2 regions of the Neobacillus sp. GCM10023253 genome follow, and region 2 is predicted to be linked to the other one. Evidence: a T-box and tRNA genes for the amino acid it is inferred to sense, from the RefSeq annotation. Region 2 holds a T-box; the other holds one or more tRNA genes.
The links. A T-box is a leader RNA that pairs with one kind of tRNA and senses whether it is charged. The one in region 2 lies ahead of argS (arginine--tRNA ligase), so its partner is inferred to be a tRNA-Arg.
Positions count from the first base shown of each region.

Region 1: it has a tRNA-Arg gene. The T-box ahead of argS (arginine--tRNA ligase) is inferred to sense a tRNA for this amino acid. The anticodon was not compared.

Region 1 covers NZ_JBHSHV010000003.1:496,273-501,309, reverse strand. The annotation lists gene ACFPA1_RS02895 (M6 family metalloprotease domain-containing protein) at 1-1,606, opposite strand, end outside; gene ACFPA1_RS02890 (TIGR02206 family membrane protein) at 1,855-2,598, shown strand; tRNA gene ACFPA1_RS02885 (tRNA-Arg) at 2,662-2,735, shown strand; gene ACFPA1_RS02880 (HXXEE domain-containing protein) at 2,904-3,128, shown strand; gene ACFPA1_RS02875 (HXXEE domain-containing protein) at 3,085-3,375, shown strand; gene ACFPA1_RS02870 (hypothetical protein) at 3,355-3,507, opposite strand; gene ACFPA1_RS02865 (CBO0543 family protein) at 3,524-4,012, opposite strand; gene ACFPA1_RS02860 (hydrolase) at 4,489-5,037, shown strand, end outside.
Region 2 covers NZ_JBHSHV010000004.1:41,672-46,708, reverse strand. The annotation lists gene ACFPA1_RS07295 (methylated-DNA--[protein]-cysteine S-methyltransferase) at 1-58, opposite strand, end outside; gene ACFPA1_RS07290 (MFS transporter) at 118-1,314, opposite strand; gene ACFPA1_RS07285 (DinB family protein) at 1,409-1,879, opposite strand; gene argS (arginine--tRNA ligase) at 1,951-3,648, opposite strand; T-box leader at 3,703-3,918, opposite strand; gene ACFPA1_RS07275 (alpha/beta-type small acid-soluble spore protein) at 4,031-4,282, shown strand; gene ACFPA1_RS07270 (TetR/AcrR family transcriptional regulator) at 4,336-4,914, opposite strand.

The sequences.
Region 1 (5,037 bases), on a different contig from region 2:
CGTCCGCCTGCACGACAGATAATCCGTAGTGAGTAACAACTGTGCCGTCACCGGCTTTCGCTGACTGGTTGTATTGGAAGCGTTTGTTCATCCAGTTTTCCACGTTATTCGGACGGAAACCGGCGGTCTGATAGAGGCTGATGATATTTTCATCAACATGCCATGCTACTAAACCGTGCGAATCAGAACCTTGGCGAATTAGCCCTTTGTTAAAGCCGTCCTGCTGGACATTTTCAAACAAGAAATACTCTGTTCCATTGGAGCCTGGCACTTCCATTTTAACGATGCCATTATTCGCAGCAGATCTACTAATTGCCGGCAAGGTAATTGTTTGTACACCATCCCCAGGTTTAACCTCAATCGGCTCAGCCCATCCTAAGAAAATTTTTGAAAAAGGATCAAAATGGGTCGGTGAGTTACCGGAATACGCGCCGCTGTCCGGATATCGCATCCAAGAGCCACCTGCCATCATGGAATAGTTTCCTACTCCTTCAGATGAGTATGCCGTATCATAGAAATCCGGCAATCCTAAAGCGTGGCCGAATTCATGGGCATAAACCCCGGCAGTAGCAGGATATGGACCCGTTTTCGATGCTTCATCATATCCGCCTGTAGCTTCGTTAAATCCAGCTACGTTCCCGCCGATGGCTGGCTGAATGTTGTAGTTATTGACGATAACTCCGTCGTAGGTCATGTCTTCCGCAATCGTTTTATTAATCCAAGCCCCTTGGCTCATTCCAGCATATACATCAGCTGGTTTACCAGTTTCATAGTATTTGCCATAGTACAACGCACTTAATAGATTCCACTTATGAGACCAGAACTGAGCAGGGTCTGCACTCCACTCCGCACCGGTTCCTTCATGGATGACGAACACATTCGGAACTTCCCCTTTTACAGCGTACTTTGAAAAATCAATTTGGTCATCGGCAGCCTTTAATAAGTCGCGGATGAACTCACCTGTATGGGCATCGCCGTTCACATTACCTAAAACATATTTCCCATTTTCAGCGAACTTACCTTCCTGGTCTAAATAGTAGGAGGCTCCGTGGGGCAACTCTACCCAAACTAATTGTTTACCATCGTGAACAAGATTAATTCTACCATTACTAGATTCGGTATAAGCATTTTGCATTGTACGGTCCGTTGGTGCTGGTACGCCTTTATATTCTGCATATTGAGAGAAATATGGTAATTCATACGGATTATACTCTGTTCCAAAAATCAAATCCTCATAGTAATGCGCTGGCACCTGTCCTTTCAGGTCCCCAATCGGCTCGTCACCATCTTTATATTTAGCCAAAATAACAAGTACAGGCACATCACCTTTTGCATCACGGTAAGCAACATGATTGTCTCCGGCCTGCTGGAATTTTGCCCCTTGATTTGCCAGTTTTTCTGCAGGGTCAACCTTTGAAAGATCTTTTCCCAGCTTCTTAGCTTTTTCAGCTAGTTCCGGAGCCGCACCTACATAATGGGCCAAACTTAAACCATATGTACTAGAAGCCTGTTTTGCTTCTCCGCCCGGCTGGAATCCCGCCAATGCAATACTTCCTGCCAACGCCAATGTTAGACCGGTTTTCGATAATACTTTTAACAAGAGCATCCCTCCTAATAAAATCGTACTATTCAAACATATCAAATTTTTCCAGTAGTCAAAAGGCACTTAATTCCCGCAACTTTGGTAACGTTTTCAATTTTTATAAGATGTAAGACCTACGATACAAATTCGGAAACACTATTGTAAAATTTTGTAATAATTTGCAAACCGATAGGTCCTTACAAGCAGAATATAAAACGGTCATAATATACTTAGAAGTATTTAAAATCGAATGGGAAAAGGAGATGGTATCAATGGATTGGTTTGGGGGCAGCTATAAAGACTTTGATTTCGAAATGTTCTCAATCAGTCATTGGATGATCATTGCCATCTTACTAGCAGGATCCACTGCAATTTTTGTAAATCGGAGAAAATTTTTCGACAACAACAAATGGAGAAAGGTAGAGATTGGAGCAGCGGTCTCGTTAATTTTAATAGAACTGACCTATCATTTCTGGATGTATATAAACGGAGACTGGGACGTTAGTCACGCTATTCCATTAGAACTCTGCAGCATCAGCTTAATTTTGACTGTACTTTTGTTACTAACTAGGAAGAAAATCATATATGAAATTTTGTTGTTCACAGCCCTATTAGGCGCGTCACAGGCCATTTTTACCCCAGCCTTAAACTTTGACTTTCCACATTTTCGTTTCTTTCATTTCTTTTACACACATTTGATGGACATCTGGGTAGTGTTCTATTTCACTTGGGTTAAGGGCTACCGCCCAACTATTTGGTCTGTCGTAAAGCTTTTTGTTTTCTTAAATGTGCTGATGCCAATCATCATGTGGATCAATAAACTTGTGGGCGGAAATTATATGTATTTAAGCCACAAACCGAAAACAGCAAGTTTATTAGACGTCTTGGGGCCATATCCATACTATATTTTATCGCTTGAAGGGCTGTTAATCTCGCTAAGTCTTATCGTCTGGTTAATTTTCCGGGAAAAAGGTAACGGAAACACCAAAAAAATAAAAGAACTGCCAATTCGCTAAACTTCATTATTGACCTTTTTCGATGTTCGAATTATAATAATAAACGTTCCTTAATTTTTATTTGTCCCGATAGCTCAGCAGGATAGAGCAACAGTTTCCTAAACTGTAGGTCGGAGGTTCGAATCCTCTTCGGGACGTACATACAAACACCCTTGCCGATGCAAGGGTGTTTTTGATTTGCTCTCTTAGTTTTTCTAAAACACTCGGTTAGTTTGTTCAATATATAAGTAATGAAATTCCTTTCAGAACATAAAAATAAATTATTAGACATGCTTCGGTTGCCGAATTAGGTCAGGAGGATTATTATGATTGAGGTATTTCATAAACTTATCAATATTGAAATCATTATCTGGTTATTCCCTATCATGTTTATGTTCCATTCCTTGGAAGAGATCATAACTATTGAGAGTTTTATAACAAAGTACAAAAAACAGATTCCGGATAGTTTCTTCGCCAAGCTTATACTAACCATTAAAAAAAGGTTGGGTGAGAAATCTGCCAAACTTCCTTGTATTTCTGACTATATTTAATCTGTTTTTTCTCCAGGCATTTTCCCATGTTGGTCAAACAATCATTTTTCGTGATTATACGCCTGGTGTTATAACAGCTTTATTCATCGTAATTCCCTATTCTTTTCTAACATATTACCGCTTGTTCGAACTAGGTTTCATCGACAAACAGTTACTATTCAAAAGTATTCCGCTCACTGTTTTGATGATACCAATTTTTCTAATAGGGAATCTTCTAGGACAAAAATTAAATCGGTATTCTGTCTAATACAAAATGAAGGTTCCCAACCCTTTTGTAACTTACCATCACTCCGAGCCCCGTCCCGCTTTCCTTTAAGGAATAATACGGGGAGCCAAGGCGGTCGATTTGCTCTTGGCTCATCCCGATTCCTTTGTCCAAATGAATCATCCGTACTTTAAGATTCGGTTATTTCCTGTTTGCCTTTTAACTTATCTAAAATTTTTATTAACCCAATAAACCCTCTAATTGTAAACAGTGTGAAATTAACACTGACAAATGTATGGAAAGGTGACCATTTTTTCCATTTAAATAAACCGGTGTACTTTTCCATAATCCATTGCCCCACACTCATTGGTACACTAAAAATTAAGCTTTTTAACAAAATTTTACCGAAATTATCATTATACGAGATCTTTACCCAGATCACACTTAAAATCGGGAAAAATAACATGTCATAAATAATATTCGTTTTAAAAATTTTTGGAAAAGGACGAACTGGATATTCAAGTTTTTGTCTTCCAACAACATAAGCATCAATTAGAGTAGCAATAACACCTTTTGAGAAAAAAATCAAAAGATTTTCTCTCATTTTTGGTCCCTTGAATAAAAATGGAAAAGAAGCAATACATACTGCTAGTAATAAGTTTAACAACTTTTTCTCCACCTATTAACATCCTCTCATTTTCTGTAATCGTGATAACCTTAAATTGCCCAAAACAAATCTTTAATACAGGTAGTTTTTAGAATTTTTTTTAAAAGAAAACTAACGAAACGTTTCTATGGATTAGGTCGTTGACTCATGATTTTTTTAACCTTTTGAATGGTAATTGAAATCAAAAACAAATGTGTTACATAAATGTGACTTCCATTCCTGCCTAGAACAATATGGGGATATAAATAGTGAGGAAATTTTATTAACAAGAGTAAATCACCCCGTATGGTCTTTATGCATATACTTTGAAGAATTAAATTTTTAGTCCCAAAAACTCTGGAGGAATTAACATGAAACCTGTAGTTTATAGGTGCCCATTTTGTAATAACCATTTTTATGGTATTCCTTCCGGAGTCCCCGGAAGTTCAAAGAGAACGACATCAGGCCGCCAATTTCGGCGTTTGCTTACTCCGACTGACCATATCCTGATGTTAACCGACCATCAACCGCAAATGGTTTTTTCGGTCCAATCACATGATAGTGCACTCCTGCGCAACAATATTGCCGGATTGGCAAAAACCGCGAAATTATTCAGAATCCCTACTATATTGACATCAATAACCGCGGCAACTTTCAGCGGTAAAATTTTATCAGAAATCCAATCAGTCTTTCCTGATCAAATACCTATTGATCGAACAACGATGAATGCATGGGAGGATCCCAGAGTAGTAAGACAAATCAATGAATATAGGAAACGAAAAATAGTAATCGCCGGTCTTTGGACAGAGGTATGTTTGCTTGAACCGGTTTTGAGCGCTATCTCTGACGGATATGAAGTGTATTTTGTCTCGGATGCCTCAGGTGGGGTGAGTAAAGAGACCCACGACATGGCCGTCATACGTATGACACAAGCTGGAGCAACCCCAATTACTTGGCTACAATATTTGCTGGAGTTACAACGTGATTGGGCTCATAAAGAAACCTACAATGGGACACTCGATATTGTTAGACAGCACGGAGGTGCTTACGGATTGGGA
Region 2 (5,037 bases):
CTGCAATAATCCGCAATGTTCCAACTGGGGACTGATAGACAGCAAAGCCTAAACTCATCGTAATCGCTCCCGGACTTTGTATTTATGTTTATTATACAAAAAATAAAGAAGACTTGCCTAAGCAAATCTTCGATTCGGTTTTTCCTTATTCATTTTTTCCTTATATATGAAAAAGGCATACAAAAGCATTGAAACGAATACAGAGAATGCCGCTGCTTTATAGATGCTGCTATAGCCCAATAGATGGCCGATTTGTCCAAACACCATTGCTCCTATACCGATTCCCAAATCAAAAAAGGAGAAAAAGGTGGCATTGGCCATCCCTCTGCGGTTAATGTGGGTCTTTTCAATGGACCACGCCTGCAGGGCAGGCTGAACCGTGCCAAAGCCAAGGCCATACAGGCCTGCGGCAGCAAATAGAATAGTGCTGTTGGGAAGCCATGATAACAATAGCATCGCCGCTAAAATTAACAACGTCCCGGGAATAAAGACTGCCTGATGCCCCTTTCGATCGTATAACTGTCCTGCAAAGGTTCTCGTAATCATTAAGGCAATGGCATAAATCAGAAAATACCATTCAATTCCTTCAATCTGTTTTTGGGCCGTATAAAGAGGGAGGAATGACGCTATACCGCCAAAGGTAACGGTTAAAAAGAACATCAGCATCGATGGCTTTAGAGCACTTTTTTCGTAAAAATTAAGTCTCCCCTTTGGCTTTTCCTGTCTTGGCTCCACCTTTTTATAGGTTATTCTTGATGACAATAATAAGGCAATCAGCCCTAAAACTGAACAAATTAGAAAAAATGTTTCAAACTTCAATACCCCGGCTAAAACCAAACCCAGCGCCGGACCAAAGGCGAGGGCCAGATTCCCCGACAGCCCATAATAGCCCATCCCCTCTCCGCGCCGGGATGCCGGAATTAAATCGGTGGCGATGGTTCCTGATGCGGTGGTGGAAAGGCCCCAGCCCACCCCTTGGACAACACGCATCACAAATAGGAAGGCAATGCTTGTCAGGAAGCCAAAGGATCCCACTGATAGGACAAAAATGGCCAACCCCAATAAGTATACGAAGCCTCTCCCCTTTGTCTCCAGTGCTTGCCCCGCAAAAGGGCGGAGAAGCAGTGCAGAAAAGGTAAAAATACCAATGACGAAACCTATTAACTGGTCATTGCCACCTAGTTTCTCCACAAAGAGCGGAATTGTTGGCAAAGTCATTTGAAATCCTAGGAAGATAAAAAAATTAGCGAATATAATAAGGACAAAATCCTTTGTCCAAATTCTTTCTTTCAGTCTTTCCTGCTGATTATCCATAAAGATTGTTAGACGTCCTCTCTTTTTTCTATGTTTCCCTATATATAACGAAAAATCGTTTCTACTAGAGCAGAAACGAAATTTCACTTTTTATTTATTTTACTTGAGCAGCCGCTTGGACAACTCGTTTCATTGCTGAAATTTGCCCTAAGTGCATAGATTCATGGAAGATGGCAAAGCTCGTCAATTCACCGTACGTTTCTTGGCCAAGAAATGGTGTTTTAAGTTTCTCTGCAAAACTTTCAACCGGAATTTCTTGAATTCGTTCAAATTGTTCCTTTAACTGAACCGTCAATTCCTGGACAGATGGGACTTCACCATTCCAATCAGCCGGTTTTGTACCGTTGCCAAATAGTTCTAAATAATTGGCTGGTAAATTAGCTGACTTTTTCGGAAAGCCAAACATAAATTGTTCGGCAACAGTTAACACATGGCCCACATGCCAGTGGATTGTATTATTGAATCCTTCCGGCTGGATATCTACAATGTTTTGATCCAGCACCTCTACATTTTTTAGCAGGTAATTCCTCGCTGTTGCAAAACTTTTTAATAATACCTCACTCATCCCTTAGCCCTCCAATCATTAATCTAACTTTTATTGTATCCCATTTTTAACCAATGGTTAAGCAAAATGCTTTACATTTCTTCAGGAGCTTCAATCCCTAAGAGACGCAAACCTTCTTTAAGAACAACTGTTACAGAGTAAACAAGTGCCAGGCGTGCGCTTTGTTCCTCGCTCTGCTCGAGTACTTTAACTTCCGCATAGTATTTATTGAAGACTTGGGCGAGGTCGACAATGTATTTTGCGACTTGGGATGGATCATAATTTTCGCATGCACGCTTAATGGCGCTGGAGAAATCCATTAACATGCTGATTACCTTCCACTCGTTTTCCCATGTAGTCTGGTAGACGGACGCCGGTGCCGATTCCGCCTTCCATCCAGCTTTTCGTAATATTGAGCTAGCTCTCGCAAATGTATACTGAACATAAGGGCCGGTTTCCCCTTCAAAACGAAGCATTTCCTCTAAGGAGAATTCAATATCGTTCATCCGGTTGTTTTTTAAGTCGTGAAAAATAACTGCGCCGACACCGACCTGTTTGGCCACTCCATCTTTGTCTGCCAGATTTGGATTTTTTTCCTCAATATTATACCGGGCCATCGTGATTGATTCGTTCAAAACTTCCTCCAGGAGGACAACCTTGCCTTTACGGGTCGACATTTTCTTGCCGTCCTTTAGCATCATCCCAAATGGAATATGGACCATTTTATCGGCCCACTCGAAGCCAGCTTTATTCAATACCGCAATCAGTTGTTTAAAGTGAAGACTTTGCTCATGGCCGACGACATATAAAGATTGTGCGAAGTCGTAATTTTCTTTTCGGTAGATAGCAGCCGCTAGGTCACGAGTGGCATACAGCGTCGCTCCATCCGATTTTTTAATGAGGCATGGCGGAAGCTCCTCTTCGGTCAATTCGACAACCTGGGCCTGGTCAGATTCCACGAGCAGCTGTTTTTCCTCAAGAAGCTGGACAACACGGTCCATTTTATCATTGTAAAAAGCTTCCCCGGCATAGGAGTCAAATTCCACGTTCATAAGCTGATAAATTCTTGAGAACTCCTTTAGGGACTCATCACGGAACCATTGCCATAAGGAGTGCGCTTCTTGGTCGCCATCTTCAAGCTTTTTAAACCAGCCGCGTCCTTCGTCTTCAAGAGCCGGATTCGTTTCCGCCTCTGCATGGAATTTAATATACAGGGCAAGCAGTTCCTTGATTGGATTTGCCTTGACCTTTTCCACATCTCCCCAGCGTTTATAGGCAGAAATCAGCTTTCCGAACTGGGTGCCCCAGTCGCCAAGGTGGTTGATTTTGATTGGCTTATAGCCGCATTTTTCAACAATTAAAGCAATGGCATTTCCAATAACAGTAGAACGCAAATGCCCCATGGAAAATGGTTTTGCGATATTAGGAGACGACATGTCAATGGTAACATTGCCACCCTGGCCAAAATCATGGGCGCCATATTTGCCTTTTTCAGTAATAATGCTGTTAATGATATGTTCGGCGACAAGCTTTTTATTTAAAAACACGTTAAGATAGGCTCCGACCACTTCTACTTTTTCAAAAGTGGGGGACTGGATTTTTTCGCTTAACTCTTGGGCAATTAAATTCGGTGCCTTACGCTTCAGTTTTGCGAGTGAAAAACACGGGAAAGCTAAATCCCCATGGTCCTGATTTTTTGGTTTTTCAATTAACTGCTCGATATTCTGGGAGGCTAATTCGCCTTCTAATGCTTGATATAAGACTTCTGCAAGCCCTTTCTTAAAATTCATTTCCTATGACCTCCTCCAGTTTTTCTATAAATGCAAAAAACTCTCGTCTCTATAAAAAGAGACGAGAGTTTGAAATTCCCGCGGTACCACTCTAATTGTTCATACTGAACCAACTTTGATCTTTGTTAACGGAGGACTCTCCGGCACCCTCTACTATTTTCAAGGGCACTTCTCCAAAGTGCGTTTCATTATCTGCTCCGTATCAGGCTTCCACCGTCCCTGACTCGCTTGGACTTACGAGATAACTACTCTCTTTTTCACCGAATTTATTCGCTTAATTATTGGTTATTATACTGGAAAGAAACGGTTTTATCCAGTCCTTGCTGATGTTTTTGATGAATTTTTCCGTTCTGGAAATTCTATTCGTAAAGGAGGGATTTGTATGGCGAGAAGAAACAAAATTCTTGTCCCAGAGGCGAGAAGCGGGTTAGATCAGTTAAAGGCTAAGGTCGTGCAGGCACAGCGTCCTGAGGATGCCAAATTTGAGGCCGCTGAAGAAGTGGGCGTACCCTTATCAAAAGGCTATAACGGCAAGCTGACCTCGGAACAAGCCGGCAAGGTTGGCGGCCGGCTTGGCGGCAGCATGGTCCGCGAACTCGTCAAAATGGCTCAGCAAAACCTAAGTAAAAAATAACCCAAACTAAAAGAACTGGAGCACTGGGGCCTGTCCCCCAGTGCTTTATCGCGTTACTTTCCTCTTGGCAGCCCCTTTAACAAAAACACCTTCATAATTTCCGCAATTTGCTCAGAGCTTAACGGGTCATGATTTTTTTCCCAATCCGAAACCAATGCGATATACATTTTTAGCAAAAGAAAGCTAGTTATTTCCGGGTTCACCGCTGGGATTGCTCCCTTAGCAATAGCAGTTTCGATTTTATCCTTTAAATAACCAATAATTTCGTCCTCCACATGCTGGAGCATTTCCGAAACTGCTAAAGTTCCCATTTCCGCCTCTTCTTGTACCAATTTAATCATTAATTGGTGCCTAGAGCGGAATTCCAATAAACGATAAAGGGCCCGATGGACATTTTCCGTAAAAGGCAATTCCGGGTTAATGACAGAATCCGCCTCCGCAATCATTTCCTTCACTAAAGAAGAAATAATTTCTTCAAATAACTCCTCTTTATTTTTAAAAAATGTATAAATGGTTCCCTTTCCGACGTTTGCAAGCTTGGCAACTTGGTCCATGGTCGTTGCTTTATAGCCAAACAAGGAAAAAGACTTAGTTGCTGCCTCCACAATCATTCTTCTGCGATCAGGTGCCATAGCGCACATCCTTCTCATTGACTAATTTGGTTCTACGGTCAATTAATATGCTTTTACTATAGCACAGCCTGAATTCGGTTTCAAATTTATCTGGAAGGTTTTTGGAAGGCTGTCAAACTTGCG